3 regions of the Ensifer sp. 1H6 genome follow, and region 2 is predicted to be linked to each of the others. Evidence: predicted binding sites of a transcription regulator. Region 2 holds the regulator's gene; each other region holds the start of a gene.

Region 1 (4,403 bases), on a different contig from region 2:
AGGGTCGCGGCAGCATCACAGGGCCGCCGGGTGCGGCGGCCCTTAAAAACGAGGGCGTCGCTAGCCCGGATGGCTGGCTTCAACGACGGCGAGTGCCGCCATGTTGACGACGCCACGCGAGGTCACGGACGGCGACAGGATGTGCGCCGGCAGTGCTGAGCCGAGCAGGATCGGTCCGACATGCAGGCTGTCCGTCATCGTCTTGACGACGCCAAGCGTGATGTTGGCAGCATCCAGGTTCGGGAAGACCAACAGGTTGGCTTCGCCCGAGAGCGTGCTGTCGGGCATGACGCGCTGACGCAGCACTTCGGAGATGGCCGAATCGCCGTGCATTTCGCCATCGACTTCCAGATCGGGCGCGAGTTCGCGCACAAGCTGAAGCGCCTGGCGCATCTTGGTGGCACTCTCGGAATCGCGCGAGCCGAAGTTCGAATGCGAGACCAGGGCGGCATGTGGCGTGATGCCGAAGCGCCGGATCTCCTGCGCCGCCATGACGGTGGTCTGGGCGATTTCTTCGGCACTCGGGCAGTAGCTGACATAGGTGTCGGTGAAGAACGTGGCGCCACGCTGCGAGATCAGCAGGCTGAGGGCCGAGAAATCGAGCACGCCGTCGCGCTTGCCGATGATCTGCGAGACGTCGCGCAGGTGCTTGCTGTAACGCCCTTCGACACCGCAGATTAGCGCATCGGCTTCGCCGCGCTTGACGGCAAGCGCCCCAATGACGGTGGTGTTGGTGCGGACGATCGTGCGGGCAGCTTCCGGAATGACACCGAGACGGCCGACGAGGGCGAAATAGTCCTCGACGTAGTCGCGGTAGCGCGGGTCGCCCTCGGGGTTGACCACCTCGAAATCGATATCCGGACGAATGCGCAGGCCGTAGCGACGCAGGCGCGTCTCGATGATCTGCGGACGACCGATCAGGATCGGGCGGGCCGTGCCTTCCTCCAGCAGCACCTGGGCGGCGCGCAGCACGCGCTCGTCTTCACCTTCGGCGAAGATCACGCGGTTCTTCTGCGCATTCTTGGCGGCGGCAAAGACCGGCTTCATGATGAAGCCCGAGCGGAAGACGAAGCGGTTCAGCTTGTCGAGATAGGCGTCGTAGTCCTGGATCGGGCGGGTGGCGACGCCGCTTTCCTCGGCAGCCTTGGCAACCGCCGGCGCAATCCGGAGGATCAGGCGTTGGTCGAAGGGCGAGGGGATCAGGTAATCGGGACCGAAGACCGGCGTCTCGCCGGAATAGGCGCGGGCGGCCACGTCGGACGGCTCCTCGCGGGCAAGGCCGGCAATGGCGCGGACCGCCGCCATCTTCATTTCTTCGTTGATCGTGCTTGCGCCGCAGTCGAGCGCACCGCGGAAGATGTGCGGGAAGCAAAGCACGTTGTTGACCTGGTTGGGGAAATCCGAACGGCCGGTGCAGATCATCGCGTCGGGGCGCGCCGCGCGCGCTGCCTCCGGCATGATCTCGGGCGTGGGGTTGGCGAGCGCCATGATCAGTGGCTTTTCGGCCATCTGCACCAGCAGTTCCGGTTTCAGGACTCCAGCGGCGGAAAGACCGAGGAAAACGTCGGCGCCGCCGATACTGTCGGCTAATACCCGGTTGTCGCTTTCCTGCGCGTATACGGACTTCCATTCGTCCATCAGCACTTCGCGGCCCTTGTAGACGAGGCCTTCGAGGTCGTGCACCCAGATGTTTTCGGTCTTGGCGCCAAGCGTGACCAGCAGATTGAGACAGGCGAGCGCTGCGGCACCTGCACCCGAGGTAACGATCTTGGCCTTGGCGATGTCCTTGCCGGCCAGTTCCAGACCGTTGAGGATTGCGGCCGCAACGATGATCGCGGTGCCATGCTGGTCGTCATGGAAGACGGGGATCTGCATCTTTTCGCGCAACTGGCGCTCGACCTCGAAGCATTCCGGCGCCTTGATATCTTCGAGGTTGATGCCGCCGAAGGTCGGCTCGAGCGCGAGATGACATCGACCATACGCTCGATGCTCGCCGCGTCGATCTCGATGTCGAAGACGTCGATGCCGGCAAATTTCTTGAACAGGACGGCCTTGCCTTCCATGACCGGCTTGGAGGCAAGCGGACCGATATTGCCGAGGCCGAGAACGGCCGTGCCGTTGGAAATGACCGCGACAAGGTTGGCGCGTGCCGTGTAGTCGGCAGCCGTTTCAGGATTGTCGCGGATGGCGATGCAGGGCGCAGCCACACCGGGCGAATAGGCGAGCGCGAGATCGCGCTGGTTGCCGAGCGGCTTGGTGGGCTGAATTTCGAGCTTCCCAGGGCGAGGGTAACGGTGGAAGAAAAGGGCCTGCTGGTCGATGTCGCCGCTGACCGGACCTGTCTGGGATTTCGTTTTGTCGCCCGTGCTCATAGTCTGCATTCCTCTTTTTTGGACGTGGCCTTGTGGCATGAATTGCGAACCGCGTACAGTTTTTGCGCGGTTCTTTTAAGCCGGTGCGACGAAGCGGCCGGCGTCCGTGTCATCTTCCTGAAACACGAGTCTGGTTTTGACGGGCCCCAGAAGGCTCAATCAAGACGAGGCTGGTATGATGGCGGCACCGCAAATCAATTCCGTAAGACACCTCAGGACGTTGTTCATCTCCGACGTCCACCTCGGCTCCAAGGCCGCCAAGACCGACTTTCTTATTGATTTTCTGCGCCATCACGAGGCTGAGACCATCGTTCTCGTCGGCGACATCGTCGATGGCTGGCGGTTGAAGCGTAGCTGGTACTGGCCGCAGAACTGCAACGACGTCGTCCAGAAGCTGCTGCGCAAGGCGCGCAAGGGCACGCGCATCATCTATATCCCCGGCAATCACGACGAGTTCATGCGCGATTTCCCGGGTGTTCACTTCGGCGGCATCGAAGTGGCGCAGCGCCATATGCACAAGGGTGCCGACGGCCGCAACTATCTGGTGCTGCATGGCGACGAATTCGATGTGGTCGTGCGCAATGCGCGCATCCTCGCCTATCTCGGCGACTGGGCCTACGATACGGCGATCGCCATCAATATCGGCCTGGCCGCCGTTCGTCGCCGGCTCGGCATGCCCTATTGGTCGTTCTCTTCCTGGGCGAAGCTGCAGGTGAAGCACGCCGTCAACTTTATCGGTGAGTTCCAGAAGGTGGTTGCCGACGAGGCGCGGCGGCATGATGCGCAGGGCGTGATCTGCGGCCATATCCACCATGCGGTCATCGAGGATATCGGCGACGTGCGCTACATCAACACGGGCGACTGGGTCGAAAGCTGCACGGCGATCGCCGAACACCACGACGGCACCATGGAACTGATCACCTGGCATCAGATGCGCGGCGGCGTCGCAGAGGCCGAGGGAACGGCCGAAGCCGAACGGCTTCTGGCGCACCTGCTGACGCAACGGGCAGCCTGACGGGAACGCCGGCGAGGGCGCAAGCGTCGCTTGTAGTGAAATCTAGGTTATGGCGATCCGGCAGCGGGCTATGCTATTGCTGGCCGATAGCCATCAGGTTCTCCCATGATTCCCTCCCAAGCGCCCGCAACTGTGGGCCCTCCGCCGCGTCATTTTGCGCTTCGCATCGCCTTGCTCTTCTGCGCTCCGTTGATCGTCAACGGTTTCGCAATGCCGTATTTTCCGGTCTGGTTGAGCACGCTTTCCATGAGCGATTTCGAGATCGGCGTCGTGCTGGCGCTGCCGATGTTCGTACGCGTGATCACCGCGCCAATTGCCGGTGTGATCGCCGATCGGCTCGGAGAGCGCACGATCGTTTTGATCTGGTCAGGTTTCCTGTCGCTGGCGACGGCTTTCGTGCTGTTCTACGCCCGGGAGTTCTGGCCGGTTCTGATCATCTATACGCTGCAATCGGCGGTCTATTCGCCCTATGTGCCGATCGTCGAGGCGATCGCGCTTTCCGGCGTCCGGCGCTGGGGTTTCGATTATGCGCAGATGCGGCTTTGGGGTTCCGTCGCCTTCATCGGCGCAACCATGCTCGGCGGCTGGATGATCGGCATCTTCGGTGGCGACATGGTGCTGCCGGCGATGGCGGTCGGTTTCGGCCTGACGATCCTGATGGCCTTTGCGGCGCCAAAGGTCGGCCGACCGCGGCGCCCGTCACCGATCACGGCGCTGACCGAGCCTCCGCCGCAATCGTTGCGCCAGCTCGATCTGCAGCTATTGCTGATCGGCGTGACGCTGGTGAACGCCAGCCACGCCATGCTCTTCGCTTTCTCGGCAATCTACTGGCAGCATATCGGCTATAGCGGCACGGAGATCGGCATCCTCTGGAGTGCCGGCGTTGCTGCTGAAGTGACGATGTTCATCTTCGCCAAGGCGATCATCCGCCGCTTCAGCGTCTGGACGATGATCCTGTCCGGCTGCTCGCTGGCGGTCGTGCGCTGGATCATCTTCCCGATGGATCTCGGCTTTTC
Region 2 (4,403 bases):
CGGCTGCCGTCATGGCCGAAAGATCGATGAAATGTCTTGTGCCTGCCATCGTAGTCAATTCCTGTCTCAGAATGGCCCGTGGAGCGCGACCGGTGTCGAAGAGCCAAAAGAACGCTCGACACCTTGGGCTCGCGCATGGACCCTTGGGAAAATCGCTGCCGATCTCCGGGTTCACAAATTAGGCTGCGGCGGTACCGCTGCTGCTTCTCACGGCTTCGGCCGCGCGCTCGATCCGCGCCAGGCCTTCGCGCGCTTCCGCGGCGGTCACCGTCAGCGGCGGCAACAGGCGCAGGACGTTTTCGCCGGCCGGAACAGCCAGCAGCTTCTCCGCGCGGATCGCCTTCAGGAGATCGGCCGAAGGGCCTTTCGCCTTGATGCCGAGCATCAGGCCGTCGCCGCGGATATCCTCGATCACATCGGGGAAACGGTCCTTCAACGACGCGAGGCCCTGGCGGAAGACCAGGGCCACGTCGCGGACATGCTCCAGGAAACCGTCGGCCAGGATGACGTCGAGCACGGCGTTGCCGACAGCCATGGCAAGCGGGTTGCCGCCATAGGTCGAACCGTGCGTACCGGCGACCATGCCGGCAGCCGCCTCTTCGGTCGCAAGGCAGGCACCGAGCGGGAAGCCGCCGCCGATGCCCTTGGCGACAGCCATGATATCCGGACGGATGCCAGCCCATTCATAGGCGAAAAGCTTGCCGGTGCGGCCGACGCCGGACTGGACCTCGTCGAGGATCAGCAGCAGACCGAACTCGTCGCAAAGCGCGCGCAGCTCCTGCATGAATTCCTTGGTGACCGGGCGGATGCCGCCCTCGCCCTGGATCGGCTCGATCAGGATCGCCGCCGTCTCGTCGGTGATCGCATCCTTGAGCGCCGTGATATCGCCGAAGGGAACCTGATAGAAACCCGGGGCCTTCGGGCCAAAGCCCTCGATGTACTTCTGCTGACCACCCGCCGCGATGGTCGCGATCGTGCGTCCGTGGAAGGCACCCTCGAAGGTGATGATGTGGAACTTCTCCGGATTGCCCTTGGCATAGTGGTAGCGACGCGCAGTCTTGATCGCGCATTCGAGCGCCTCGGCACCCGAGTTGGTGAAGAAGACACGATCGGCGAAGGTGACGGCCGTCAGCCGGCGTGCAAGGCTCTCCTGGCCGGGGACCTCATAAAGGTTGGACAGGTGCCAGACCTTCTCGGCCTGCGCCTTCAACGCCTCGACCAGATGCGGATGCGCATGGCCAAGCGAGTTGACGGCGACGCCGGCGGCGAAGTCGAGATAGCGCGAGCCGTCTTCGGCGATCAACCAGACGCCCTCTCCTCGCTCGAAACGCAACGGCGCACGCATGTAGGTGTCGTAAAGCGGCGTGGTTGCAGTCATGGCGAGCCTCTCCTTCATTGCTATCGGCATCGATCCGAGCCCCTGTTGAGCGCGGCAAAAAATTAAAAATGCCGCCTTGCGGCGGCGCAGGCACTATTCCTATTTCGCAGCGCAATGTCAACAAAACCAAGCTTTGCAGTGCGGTCGGACGGGTCTGATCCATGCGACGAAAAAATCACGCGACGGGGCTTGCAAAAATGCAACGCCCACCGAGCAAGTTGGGGAAAACCAAGAAATCGATTCGGCGCGATTCGCGGGACTCTTGCCACGGAGTCCGCCGGTCAGTAGGTTAATGTTCAATTACTAGACGCATGCGGCGGGCCTAGTCACCAAAAGTGTTATCGCGTTGCAGCTCCGGAGCCTGTCCGGAGCGTGGTGAGAGATTCTGTCATCGCCAACGCTGAGAACGGAGAGTGCAGAAATGAACTGGACTGACGAGCGGGTGGAAAAACTGAAGAAGCTTTGGTCCGAGGGCCTGAGCGCGAGCCAGATCGCGGCACAGCTCGGCGGCGTCAGCCGCAATGCGGTCATCGGCAAGGTTCACCGGCTGAGCCTGCCCGGCAGGGCCAAGGCTGGCGGAACCACCGCCGCGACCCGGCCGAAGCAGCGCCCGACTTCGGCGCCGCGCGCTCCGAACTACGCTTCGCGCGTCACGACACGGACGGTTACCCGTGCGGCCGGCGCGACCGTGCTCAAGGAAGAGGTCGAAGTCGATCTCGTCGCCGAACAGGATTTCCGCATCCAGACGGATGTGGTCGTGCCAATGTCGCGCCGCCTGGAGCTGACGCAGTTGACCGAGCGCACCTGCAAATGGCCGATCGGCGACCCGCTCAAGGAAGAATTCCACTTCTGCGGCAACGATTCCCCGGAAGCTTCGCCCTATTGCACATTCCATGCGCGGCTTGCCTATCAGCCGACCTCCGAGCGCCGTCGCGCTCGCTGAGACGACCGAAAACCACATGCAGAAAAGGGGCCGCACGGCCCCTTTTTTATTGGCTGCTGCATGTTTCCCTGGTTCGTATTCGCTTCAAGGAAACATGCCGCAATTCAAGATGCAACAGCGACCTTTGCGCGTCCATTAAGATGCGCGGCGCTGCAGTGGCCGGCTGGCTCAGCTTTCGAGCGAGTAGCCGGCACCGCGAACGGTGCGGATGACATCAGGCATGCTCGAGAAATTCAGTGCCTTGCGCAAGCGACCGACATGCACGTCGACGGTGCGCTCGTCGACATAGATATCGTGGCCCCAGACGCCATCAAGGAGTTGCGAGCGCGAGAACACCCGGCCCGGCGACGACATCAGGAATTCGAGCAGGCGGAATTCCGTCGGACCAAGGCGGACCTCGCGGGTGCGGCGATGCACGCGATGGGTCTCGCGATCGAGCTCGATGTCGCCGCAGCGAAGCAGCGTCGAGAGGACCTCGGGCTTGGCGCGCCGCAGCATCGCCTTGACACGGGCCATCAGCTCCGGGGTCGAGAACGGCTTGACGACATAATCGTCGGCGCCGGTGGCAAGGCCACGAACCCGCTCGCTCTCCTCGCCGCGCGCCGTCAGCATGATGATCGGCAGGCGCTCGGTTTCCGGACGTTGGCGCAGCCGGCGGCAAAGCTCGATGCCGGAAACGCCCGGCAGCATCCAGTCGAGGATCAGGAGATCCGGGAGGCGCTCCTGTAGGCGGATCTCCGCCTCGTCTCCGCGCAGGATCGTATCAACATCGAACCCTTCGGCTTCGAGGTTATAACGCAGCAGGACACTCAGCGCCTCTTCGTCTTCGACAACGGCGATTTTCGGCAACATCAGGCAACGTCTCCTTACCCAGAGCGTCTCGCGTTCGATCGAACGCAAAGAGATGCTCGAACATATAGAATCTGGAGCACTCCGCGCGTTTTCATAGGCACGCGCGAAAACGTATAGCTTCAGACGCAGTAGAGCAGGGCCGCAACCAGGGCTGCGACCGGAGCAGGTTCATAAGCAGGCACTCGAACGTATCCGGGTCTTAAAGCGCGTCGCGATCTCTAAGATGCGCTTGTTGTGCTTTAAGTTCTTGTTTTTGCACATGTCGTTATCGCAAAACCGCTGCGCACTTTTGCGCGACATGCGTTAGTCCTTCACGGCACCCAGCGTCGACGTATTGTCGTCCTTCGGACGCTCGCCTTCCGGCTGCGCGCCCGTCGCCATGTAGTAGATCGTCTCGGCGATATTGGTGGCGTGGTCGCCGATACGCTCGATGTTCTTGGCACAGAAGAGAAGATGCGTGCAGGGCGTGATGTTGCGCGGATCTTCCATCATGTAGGTGAGCAGCTCGCGGAACAGCGAGGTGTAGATCGCGTCGATCTCCTCGTCGCGCTCGCGGATGCTGTTGGCCTTCTCCGGCGAGCGGGAAGCGTAGACGTCGAGGACTTCCTTGAGCTGCACCAGCGCAAGCTCTGCCAGGTGTTCGAGACCGCGCGCCAGCTTGCGCGGGATGCCGGAGCCGGCAACCGCGATGACACGCTTGGCGTTGTTCTTGCCGAGGTCGCCGACGCGCTCCAGATCGGACGCGATGCGGATCGATCCCATGATCTCGCGCAGGTCGGCAGCAACGGGCTGGCGCTTGGCGATGGTGACGATTGCCTTTTCGCCGATCTGGCGTTCGGCTTCATCGAGGATGGTGTCGTCGGAGATCACCTTCTGCGCCAAGGCGAGGTCAGAATTGACAAGCGCACGAACGGATTCGCCCACCATCTGCTCGGCAAGCCCGCCCATCTCGGAGATGCGGCGCGTGAGATATTTCAGTTCTTCGTCGTAGGCGGACATTATGTGCATGGACATAGTCTTCGATCCTTGCGGGCGCGTTCAGGAAACGGGGTGAAGAGGAGCTTCGGCCATCAACCGAACCGGCCCATGATGTAGTCCTGGGTACGCTGGTCATCCGGATTGGTGAACATCTTGTCGGTGTCGTTCTCCTCGACAAGATTGCCGAGGTGGAACATGGCAGTGCGCTGCGAAACACGCGCCGCCTGCTGCATCGAGTGGGTGACGATGACG
Region 3 (4,403 bases), on a different contig from region 2:
TGCCCATGGTCTTTTGCGCATCGTTGCCGCCGTGGCCGAGCGAATAGAGCGACGCCGAGACGAACTGCATCACCCGAAAGGTACGGTCGACAGCAAAAGGCGTCCGGCGCACGAACAGCCAGGAAACGATGAGGATCAGGAGCAGCGCCAGGAAGAAGCCGATCATCGGCGACATCACGATGGCGCCGACCGTCTTCAAGAGACCGGTCCAGACGATGGCATCGCCGCCAGTGCGGGCTAGGCCGGCACCGACGAGGCCGCCGATCAGCGCATGCGACGAACTCGACGGAATGCCGAAGATCCAGGTCGCGATGTTCCAGACGATCGCCCCCATCAGGGCCGAGAAGATCACCAGCGGCGTAACGATGCCGGGATCGATGATGCCGCGTCCGAGCGTCTCGGCCACATGCAGGCCGAAAAACAGGAAGGCGATGAAATTGAAGAACGCCGCCCACATGACCGCATATTGCGGCCGGAGCACCCGGGTCGAAACGATGGTTGCGATCGAGTTGGCGGCGTCATGCAGCCCGTTGAGAAAGTCGAAGAACAGGGCGATTGCAATGAGGGCGACGAGCAACGGCAGGGCGAGCGTCGCGTCCATCAGACGTTCTCGATCACGATGCCGCTGATCTCGTTGGCGACGTCCTCGAAGCGGTCGACGACCTTCTCGAGCTCGCCGTAGATCTCGCTACCGATAATGTAGGCCATGGCATTGTTGGCACCGTAGCGGCGGAAAAGATCCTTCAGGCCCTGGTCGTGCAGCTCGTCGGACCGGCCTTCGATGCGCGTGACCTCTTCGGCGATGGCGATGAGCCGGCCGTGGTTGACGCCGATGCGATTGAGCAGCGGAATGGCCTCGGCGATCAGGTGCGCCGCCTGGACGACGATGACGCCCATTTCCTTCATGCCCGGATCGAAGGTCTTCTGCTCGTAGAGCCGGATGGTCTTGACCGTCTTGTGCATCATGTCGATGGCATCGTCCATCGACTGGATGAGATCCTTGATGTCGCCACGATCGAACGGCGTGATGAAGGAGCGACGAACGGCCAGAAGCACTTCGCGGGTGACACCGTCTGCCTCGTCTTCAAGCGCGACGATCCGGTCGCAGTGCTTTTCGAGATCGTCGCCGCCGGCGAGGAGCTTGTCGAGCGCTTCGGCGGCACCGACGACGGTACGCGAATGTTGCGCGAAGAGATCGAAAAAGCTGTCTTCGCGGGGAAGGAGTTTGCGGAACCAAGCCAGCATCACAAATATATCCGTTCGTGGATTGTCATGCGGCTGTCATATTGTACGCAAGCGATCAAGAAAAGCGCTGAACGACTGGGATTATAAGGCTTTCCCCGCCGTTATCGCGCAATTTTGCCTGGAAATGACTCAGGTCACCTTTCGTCTTGCCTTAAAGCCCGCTTTCGTCCTACTGCATAGCTCCTTAAATCGGCATCGATTTATGGAGCTATGCAGCAAGTGTTGCAGCGTCCTTTGCACGTCCTGTTCGACGCGTGGCGCTGCGACTGGCGCCGACGTCGAATCCGGACCCGAAATGCCACAAAAGGTCTTTCTCAATCGCCTGAAGCTGAGCGAGTTCCGCAATTATGCGGCGCTGTCGCTGGCGCTCGACCAGAGGCACGTCGTGCTGACCGGCGAGAACGGCGCCGGCAAGACCAATCTGATGGAAGCGGTGTCGTTTCTGTCGCCAGGCCGTGGCCTCAGGCGTGCGGCCTATGCCGATGTCGCTCGCGTCGGCGCAAGCGACGGCTTCTCGGTCTTTGCCGAAGTCGTGGGCATGGAAGGCCCGGTCGAGATCGGTACCGGCACGGCCGGCACCAGTGAGGGGCAATCACGACGCCTGCGGCTGAACGGCACGACAGCGAGTACGGTCGATGAGCTGACCGACCATCTGCGCGTGCTGTGGCTGACGCCGGCCATGGACGGGCTCTTCACCGGCCCGTCGGCCGATCGCCGCCGTTTCCTCGATCGGCTGGTGCTTTCGCTCGATCCGGAGCATGGGAAGCGCGCCAGCGAATTCGACCGTGCCATGCGTAGCCGCAATCGGCTCCTCAGCGACTTTCGTCCCGACCCGGCCTGGTTGACTGCCATCGAGCGGGAAATGGCGGGGCTCGGCGTGTCGATGGCGCTCGCACGGCAGGAGATGCTGGGTCTGCTGACGGCGCTCGTCGAGAGAAACACCGGCGACAGCGTCTTTCCATCTGCGCGCCTGGCGCTGGCGGGCTTCCTCGACGACGAGAGCCACAAGCCAGCCTTCGACCTCGAAGAACAATATCTCACCATGCTGCGCGAGGGCCGGGCGCGCGACGCGGCCGCCGGCCGGACACTGGACGGACCGCACCGCACCGACCTCCTGATTCGCCACCGCGAAAAGGACATGGAAGCCGAGCGCTGCTCGACCGGCGAGCAAAAGGCGCTGCTCGTCGGCCTGGTTCTTGCCCATGCGCGCCTCGTCGGCGACATGACCGGTCACGCTCCTATCCTGCTGCTCGACGAGATCGCCGCGCATCTCGACATGGGCCGCCGCGCCGCCCTATTCGATCTCGTCGACGGACTTGGCGGCCAGGCCTTCATGACCGGGACGGACCGTGCGATGTTCGACGCGCTCGGCGATCGCGGCCGGTTCCTGACGGTGGAGCACGGAAGCGTATCGGGATGATGGAACCGATCATGGAAAGTGTCCGCTCATGACTAGTACAAGCCTCGAATCATCGGAAATTGCCCGCTACGCGCGCCACATCATGCTGCCCGAACTCGGCGGTGGGGGGCAACAGAAACTCAAGGCGGCGCGCGTTCTCGTCATTGGCGCCGGCGCCTCGGCGCTCCTGTTCTTCAATATCTCGCCGCCGCGGCATCGGCACGCTGGGCATCGTCGACGATGACGTGGTGTCGCTGTCGAACCTGCAGCGGCAGGTGATCCACCGCACGGCCGATATTGGCCAGACAAAGGTCGAGAGCGCCTCGGCAGCGATCGGCGCGCTCAATCCGCATGTGGTGGTCGAGAGGCATCCCCTTCGTCTGGCAGCCGACAACGCCGAGGCGCTGTTGCGCCAATATGATCTGGTGATCGACGGCTCGGACAATTTCGACACGCGCTATCTCGCCGCCGATACGGCAGCAGCCGTCGGCATACCGCTCGTCACCGGTGCAGTCGGCCGCTTCGACGGTTCGCTTACAGTGCTGATGCCTTATCGCTCGGGCGCGGATGGCGAACCGAACCCGTCCTACCGCGATCTCTTTCCCGAAGCGCCGCCGCCGGGCGTCGTGCCCTCCTGTGCCGAGGCCGGCATCATCGGCGCGCTCACCGGCGTCATCGGAACATTGCAGGCTATGGAAGCCATCAAGGTGATCGCCGGGATCGGCGAGCCACTCGTCGGTCGGCTGTTGATGTATGACGCTCTCTCGGCGCAATTCAGCACCATCCGCTATCGCCGGCGCAAGGACAGGAGCGCAGACTGATGCAGATCATCAGGATCGACGCTGCCTTCGATCGCTACAAGGAATTGCTGGCCCTGATCCTTGACGCCTTTGCCTATATGGACGGGCGGATTGATCCGCCATCCTCGGCCCATGCGCTAACGATTGAGGGGCTGAGCGAGAAGGCTTCGGCAGAAATTGGCTTCGTCGCCGTCGACGGCTCAGTGCTTGCCGGCTGCATCTTCTGCAAGCCGGAGACCGACTGCCTCTATATCGGCAAGCTTGCGGTTTCCGCGACCTGCCGGGGAAAAGGCGTCGGCCGACTGTTGCTTGCAAGCGCCGAAGCAGCGGCACGCGACCGCCACTTGGCCGCTCTGAGGCTGCTGACACGGATCGAACTCACCGAAAACCACAGGACGTTTTCGGCCTGGGGCTTCGTCGAAACCGACAGAACCGCTCACCCGGGCTTTACCCGGCCTACCTCGATCGAGATGCGCAAGACGCTTTGATCAGTCGCGAATCAATCGCGACCCGGCAGCACCCGATCCGGCGGCCGGTGACCGTCGAAGAAGGTGCGGATATTGATCACCACCTTGTCGCCCATGTCGATGCGACCCTCGAGCGTCGCCGAACTCATATGCGGCAACAGCACGACCTTGCCCTCGCCGGCGAGCTTGATGAGCTTGGGGTTGACCACGGGTTCATTCTCGAAAACGTCGAGCCCCGCACCGGCGATCTTGCCTTCGCGCAGGCACTTGATCAGCGCCGTCTCGTCGATGATGCCGCCGCGGGCGGTGTTGACGATATAGCTTTCCGGGCGCATCAGCGCGAGCCGACGGGCCGAAAGCAGGTGATAGGTCGCCGGCGTCGAGGGGCAATTGACCGAGACGATATCGACGCGGGCAAGCATCTGGTCGAGGCTGTCCCAATAGGTCGCCTCCAGCATCTCCTCGGTCTCGGCCTTGACCCTGTGACGGTTG

What was found. The regulator PhoB, encoded in region 2, activates phosphate uptake and scavenging genes when phosphate is short. The targets are predictions, from matches to a motif close to TGTCATNNANCTGTCAT.
Region 1: a site for PhoB is predicted at 2,480-2,496, ahead of BKP54_RS03860 (UDP-2,3-diacylglucosamine diphosphatase). Genes of this name have one in related genera too.
Region 3: a site for PhoB is predicted at 1,269-1,285, ahead of BKP54_RS18835 (DUF47 family protein). Genes of this name have one in related genera too.

Annotation. Positions count from the first base shown of each region.
Region 1 is NZ_MOAI01000002.1:208,611-213,013, reverse strand. It holds partial or broken gene BKP54_RS03865 (NADP-dependent malic enzyme) at 61-2,372, opposite strand; gene BKP54_RS03860 (UDP-2,3-diacylglucosamine diphosphatase) at 2,548-3,387, shown strand; gene BKP54_RS03855 (MFS transporter) at 3,493-4,403, shown strand, end outside.
Region 2 is NZ_MOAI01000017.1:8,026-12,428, reverse strand. It holds gene argF (ornithine carbamoyltransferase) at 1-49, opposite strand, end outside; gene BKP54_RS19955 (aspartate aminotransferase family protein) at 179-1,378, opposite strand; gene BKP54_RS19950 (GcrA family cell cycle regulator) at 1,800-2,321, shown strand; gene phoB (phosphate regulon transcriptional regulator PhoB) at 2,490-3,173, opposite strand; gene phoU (phosphate signaling complex protein PhoU) at 3,477-4,187, opposite strand; gene pstB (phosphate ABC transporter ATP-binding protein PstB) at 4,244-4,403, opposite strand, start outside.
Region 3 is NZ_MOAI01000015.1:117,218-121,620, forward strand. It holds gene BKP54_RS18830 (inorganic phosphate transporter) at 1-601, opposite strand, end outside; gene BKP54_RS18835 (DUF47 family protein) at 601-1,245, opposite strand; gene recF (DNA replication/repair protein RecF) at 1,541-2,665, shown strand; partial or broken gene BKP54_RS18845 (molybdopterin-synthase adenylyltransferase MoeB) at 2,694-3,465, shown strand; gene BKP54_RS18850 (GNAT family N-acetyltransferase) at 3,465-3,932, shown strand; gene BKP54_RS18855 (D-glycerate dehydrogenase) at 3,944-4,403, opposite strand, start outside.